2 regions of the Turicibacter sp. KK003 genome follow, and region 2 is predicted to be linked to the other one. Evidence: a T-box and tRNA genes for the amino acid it is inferred to sense, from the RefSeq annotation. Region 2 holds a T-box; the other holds one or more tRNA genes.

Region 1 (3,435 bases), 1.1 Mb from region 2:
TAAACAGCTTGTTCACCTAATTCGTCTTCGATACGTAATAATTGGTTGTATTTTGCAATACGGTCAGTACGAGACATTGAACCTGTTTTGATTTGTCCAGCATTTGTAGCAACTGCGATGTCAGCGATTGTAGCATCTTCAGTTTCTCCTGAACGGTGAGATACAACTGCAGTGTATCCAGCTTTCTTAGCCATTTCGATAGCTTCGAAAGTTTCAGTTAATGTACCGATTTGGTTAACTTTGATTAAGATAGAGTTTGCAACGTTTTTCTCGATACCTTCAGCTAAACGCTCAGTGTTAGTTACGAAGAAATCGTCTCCAACTAATTGCACTTTATCTCCGATTTTTTTAGTTAAATAATCCCATCCAGCCCAGTCGTCTTGGTCTAAACCGTCTTCGATTGAGATGATTGGATATTTAGAGCATAATTCAGCGTAGAAATCGCATAATTCTTCAGAAGTGAATACTTTTCCACCTTCTCCAGCTAAAACGTATTTTCCATCTTTGTAGAACTCAGATGAAGCAACGTCCATAGCGATCATTACGTCTTTACCTGGAACATATCCAGCTTTTTCGATAGCTTCTAAGATAACTTTGATAGCAGCTTCGTTTGATTCTAAGTTTGGAGCGAATCCACCTTCATCACCAACTGCAGTGTTTAATCCCATACCGTGTAATACTGATTTTAATGCATGGAATACTTCAGCTCCCATACGGATAGCTTCTTTAAATGTTGGAGCTCCAACAGGCATAATCATGAACTCTTGGAAGTCGATGTTGTTGTCTGCATGTTCTCCACCATTGATGATGTTCATCATTGGAGTTGGTAATTCTTTAGAGTTGAATCCACCTAAGTAACGGTATAATGGTAATCCAACAAAGTCAGCAGCAGCATGAGCAACAGCCATAGATACACCTAAGATTGCGTTAGCTCCTAATTTTCCTTTGTTTTTAGTTCCGTCTAATTCGATCATTAAACGGTCAATTCCACATTGGTCAGTAACGTCCATACCAACTAAAGCAGGAGCGATAACCTCGTTAACGTTTTTAACAGCGTTTAAAACACCTTTTCCTAAGTAACGTGATTTATCTCCATCACGTAATTCAACTGCTTCATAAATTCCAGTAGAAGCTCCAGATGGTACTAAAGCACGTCCGAATGATCCACTTTCAGTTGTTACTTCTACTTCAACAGTAGGATTTCCGCGAGAATCTAATACTTCGCGAGCATATACATCAGCAATATAAGGCATTTAAGACACTCCTTTTTCTAATTTTTTCACACTTCTTATTATAATACATTTTTTTGCATATTAAAGATATTTTTAAATTGAAAACGCTATTTTTTATATTTTTATTTATTCCTACCATAATACTAAAAAAAACGACAAACTCCTTAATTCCCCTTTTCCAAATCAGATAATTACTTATTATTTCTAAATATCCTCCATTTATACACTTTATTATATCGCTATTAGATATCCTTTATTAAAAATAAAAGTGTCATCTTTAACCAATTAATCCCTCGATATAAACAAATGATGCGGTAATGTAGAAAAAATCTAAATCTTCTCCTAAAGTGAAGAAATCCATTTTAATGACGATAAAAGCCTTTCAAAAATGAAAACTTAATCATCAACCTACCGCTCCCTCTTCCCATCCCCTTATTTAATACCCATTGTGGATGAAACAATCGATAAATTCTACAAACCTCGAGATTTTTATTTTAAGTGAAGATATAAAAAATTGGCGAAAAAAGCAAAAAAAAAAAAAAAAAAAAAAAAAAAAAAAAAAAAAAAAAAAAAAAAAAAAAAAAAAAAAAAAAAAAAAAAAAAAAAAAAAAAAAATCAGCTTCATCAAGCTGAATCAATCTTTTCATAAACTGGTGCCGGGTGCGAGAATCGAACTCGCGGCTACGCATTACCATTGCGTTGTTTTACCACTAAACTAACCTGGCCATTCACACTATTATTCTAACATATATTTCTAAAATTTCAATCCCCTATCCCATCATTTAGGAGTATTTCATAAAAAACTAAATTTCTTCAACGATCTCATTTATAATAACCTTACTCAATAATAAACCTATCAACCCATTTTTGAAAAGGAGACGTCTTAAATGAAAAAAATTATCATCTCACTCCTAATGATTGGAATTCCTCTTAGTCTATACCTCCCTATTACCTTATCGTTTGTTTCAGAAGAATCCGATCCTTTTTCTTCACCTGAAGAAAATCCTTTAGTAAGGGAAGTTTCCCCACCTAGTTCAACGATCACCGAAAATGATCAAGTTTCTGAAACATCATCAGTTCCCGAGTTCACGGTAGATGACTTTTTTACCATTCAAACTCTACAAGAAAAATACGGAGACTCTCTCGCTTCCTTAATCCCAATCGATCCACAATACATTGAATATGATGACCTACGGTACCTAGAAATTCTTCATGTTGGTTTTGATGGTGAGATACACCAAGGAGAACTCATTGTAAATCAGGCGATTGCCGAAGAGGTACTACAAATCTTTAAAGAACTTTATACAATTTCTTTTCCAATTGAAAAAATGAAGGCCATCCATCATTACGATAACTCTGATGAATTATCCATGGAAGATAATAATACAAGCGCCTTTAATTTCAGGATGATTACAAATGGATCTACTCCTTCAAATCACGCCTACGGATTAGCGATTGACATTAATCCTAAAATAAATCCTTATGTGTACGCAAATAAAGTGTTACCCGCAAACGGCGAAGACTATACGGACCGGGGACAGGAGATTCCTGGTATGATTACTGCGGAAAGTGAAGTATGTGAAATTTTCAAAAAATATGGTTGGAGTTGGGGTGGTGATTGGAACCAACCAAAAGATTATCAACATTTCGAAAAAAATATATCTTAAAAGAGCATCGCGAGAAGCGATGCCCTTTTCATAAAAATTATTATTTAATAATTGATTTTCCTGTCATTTCTTCAGGTTGTTTAACATTTAATAATTGTAACATTGTTGGTGCTAAGTCTCCTAAGTTTCCACCATCACGTAACTCAATTCCTTCTTTTGTTACGATGACTGGAACTGGATTTGATGTATGAGCTGTATATGCTCCACCATTTTCGTCCACTAATTTTTCAGCATTTCCGTGGTCAGCTGTAATAATAGCGACTCCACCTTTAGCGATAATCGCATCAACTACTTTACCTAAACACTCATCAACTGCTTCTAAAGCTTTAACTGTTGCATCAAATACCCCTGTATGTCCTACCATATCTGGGTTAGCAAAGTTTAAGATAATTGTATCGTGAATATCCTTATTAATTTCAGCCACACAAGCATCTGCAACTTCGTATGCTGACATTTCAGGTTTTAAATCATATGTTGCAACTTTTGGTGAGTTAATTAATACACGTGTTGCTCCTTCGATTTCTTTGTCTACCCCA
Region 2 (3,435 bases):
GGGTGAGCAAGATGCAACGGATTGGGGAGTTAATGGCAAAACCTAAAAATGCTCAGGAGGCCTATCGTGAAATTATTGATGATCCATCGATTAAAGAAGCGTTAAGCCAGTATGGCGATGAAATTGAACTTTCATTAATTTCGAGTTATATTTCTGATTTAGATGAGTTTTTAAGAAATAAAGAGAAGTGTCAGGGATGTAAAGGGATTGATCACTGTTGCCAACCGGTAAAGGGGCATTATCCGATGTTAAAGCCGGTCCATAAACAGTTAAAGGTGTCATATACGCCGTGCCAATATGCTTTAAATCAACGTCATTTAGAAAATATTAAAAGTTTTCATATGCCATCAGACATTTTAAACGCTAATTTCGAAAGATTTATTATGGACCCTGAACGGGTGGAATTTTATGAAAAAGCGACGTTATTTATTAACGAATATATGTCGACCAAAAAGGGAAGAGGTCTTTATTTATATGGACCGTTTGGGACAGGAAAAACGTATATGTTAAGTGCAATAGCTAATATTTTATCGCAACGAGGAATTGTTTGTGGGCTCGTTTACTTTCCGGAACTTATTGCTGAAATTAAATCAGGCTTTAATAGTGAAACGAATGGTGCTTACGATAAGATTGAGCAACTCAAAGAGATTGAGATTCTCATGCTTGATGATATTGGAAGTGAGTCAATGACGAGTTGGATGAGGGATGAAGTCCTTGGACGCATTTTGAATTATCGCATGCATCAGGGGCTACCAACCTTCTTTAGTTCTAATCTAGACTACCAACAATTGCAGCATCACTATTCATATACGCAAAAAGGTGAAATCGAAGAGATTAAAGGAGCACGTGTGTTAGAACGAATTAAGGCCTTAACCGTCCCCGTTAAAATTGCAGGAACAAACTATCGACAAAAACGATGAAATCATCAGATTTTTTCTTGATTTTAAAAAAATCATGCATTATAATATGACTCAGTGATATAATATAAATAAATATTAAAGGTTTTGAAAAGGATACGGTTTAATAAAAACGTCTTTTTAGAGAAGTGACTATTAGCTGAAAGGTTACTAAGAACGCTTATTAAATTACTCCCTTTGAACTGGACTTGAAAAAGATTCCCGTTTGCTGCGTTAAAGCGAAATTAAGTTGCTGATAAGAATTTTCTTATCGGAATTAGGATGGTACCGCGATTTTAATCGTTCCTACTTGTAAAGATTAGGAGCGATTTTTTTTATTGTCAAAATAATCGCTCCCGTTATCAAAAGATACAAAAAGGAGGAAATATTATGATTAACATTACTTTCCCTGATGGAAATGTAAAACAATTTGATAAAGGAGTAACTGCTGAGGCGATTGCACAATCTATTTCACCAGGATTACGCAAACGATGCGTGGCTGCAAAGGTGAACGGACATTTATATGACTTCACTCGTCCGATTGAAACAGATGCCAAAATTGAATTAATTACAAATGATCGTCCGGAAGCATGGGAAATTATCAACCATTCAGCGGCGCATTTAATGGCGGCAGCTGTTAAACGTTTATATCCAGATGCAAAATTTGGGGTAGGTCCAGCGATTGAAGATGGGTTCTACTATGATATTGATACAGAAGCAAAAATCACAGAGGCGGATTTAGCGGCTATTGAAAAGATGATGCACAAAATTTCTTCTGAAGCCTTACCCATCGTTCGTCATGAATTAAGCCGTGAGGAAGCAAAAGCGTTATTTGCAAACGATGAATATAAATTAGAATTAATTGACGCTATTCCAGCTAACGAAGTGATTACTACTTATTCAGAAGGTGATTTCACTGACTTATGTAGTGGGGTTCACGTTGCAAATACAAAAGATATTAAATTCTTTAAATTATTAAATGTGGCTGGTGCTTATTGGCGTGGAGACAGCGATAATAAAATGTTAACACGTATTTATGGGGCAGCTGCGAATACAAAAGATCAATTAGCTGAACATTTACGTATTTTAGAAGAGCGTAAAGAGCGCGATCATAAAAAAATCGGACGTGAATTAGAATTATTTACATTCAGTCCATTAGTTGGACAGGGATTACCTATTTGGTTACCAAACGGAATGAAAGTTCGCCAACAAATTGAACGTTACATTATCGATTTAGAGGAAGAATACGGATATCAACACGTAGCGACACCGGTTCTTGGATCAGTTGATCTATATCGTACATCAGGACACTGGTCACACTATAAAGAAGATATGTTTGTTCCAATGGAGATGGATAATGAAGAACTTGTGTTACGTCCAATGTCTTGTCCGCATCATATGATGGTTTATAAAACAAAATTACGTTCATATCGTGATTTACCAATTCGCTATGCTGAGCAAGTTATTCAACACCGTTTTGAAGCTTCAGGTGCGTTAACAGGTCTTGAACGTGTTCGTGCGATGACATTAACAGATTCTCACTTATTTGTTCGTCCCGATCAAATTAAGGAAGAGTTCTCACGCTGCTTAGAGTTAATTCACCGGGTAATCAAAGATTTCGGAGTGGAAATTAACTATTATCGTCTGTCACTTCGTGACCCTCAAAATAAAGAAAAGTATTTTGATGATGATCAAATGTGGGAAACAGCAGAATCAATGTTACGTGAAACATTAGTTGAAAATAATATTCCGTTTATTGAAGCGGAAGGAGAAGCAGCCTTCTACGGTCCTAAATTAGATATTCAAATTAAAACAGCATTAGGACATGATATCACTATGTCAACTATTCAGTTAGACTTCTTATTACCAGAACGTTTTGATTTAACATACGTTTCTGAAACAGGAGAAAAAGTGCGTCCTGTCGTTATGCACCGTGGATTAATCGGAACATATGAACGTTTTATGGCTTACTTAATTGAAACTTATAAAGGGGCATTCCCATTATGGTTAGCACCAACACAAGTCACTGTGATTCCAGTAAATAACCAATATCATTTAGAGTATGCGCAAGAAGTAGCGAAAGAGTTACGTAAATATAAAGTTCGCTTCGAATTAGACGATCGTGAAGAAAAAATGGGATATAAAATCCGTGAATCACAAACTAAAAAGGTTCCAATGTCTATTGTTTTAGGAGATAAAGAGGTTGCGAATAAAGAAGTGACATTCCGCCGCTTTGGAGAACAAAAAACAACAACATTACCATTAAAAGAATTTATCCATTTCTTAGTAGATGAAATTGCAGAACGTAAAAATTATCTACCTGAATAATTGATCCATGTGATGAAATAAAAAAACACTTAAAGGCTTAATGGCGTTTAAGTGTTTTTTTGTCGTTGAAAGAGAAAGGGATTATTTGTCATAAATATTATTAAAAGCATAAATTCCATAAATGTATTTTTTTGTGGTATATTGACAGAAAAAAGTTTTTTTTGTAAAATTGTAGAGGAATTGATCTGAAATTTTATAGGGGATTAATTTA

Evidence for each region. The T-box of region 2 lies ahead of thrS (threonine--tRNA ligase). A T-box ahead of a tRNA ligase gene usually reads a tRNA of that ligase, here a tRNA-Thr.
Region 1: it encodes a tRNA-Thr, which carries the amino acid that the T-box ahead of thrS (threonine--tRNA ligase) is inferred to sense. The anticodon was not compared.

What each region holds. Positions count from the first base shown of each region.
Region 1 is NZ_CP142738.1:2,166,871-2,170,305, forward strand. Features, by position in the region: gene eno (phosphopyruvate hydratase) at 1-1,253, opposite strand, end outside; tRNA gene VXM77_RS10540 (tRNA-Thr) at 1,884-1,957, opposite strand; gene VXM77_RS10545 (M15 family metallopeptidase) at 2,120-2,899, shown strand; gene gpmI (2,3-bisphosphoglycerate-independent phosphoglycerate mutase) at 2,940-3,435, opposite strand, start outside.
Region 2 is NZ_CP142738.1:737,153-740,587, forward strand. Features, by position in the region: gene VXM77_RS03500 (DnaD domain protein) at 1-6, shown strand, start outside; gene dnaI (primosomal protein DnaI) at 12-920, shown strand; T-box leader at 996-1,207, shown strand; gene thrS (threonine--tRNA ligase) at 1,287-3,224, shown strand.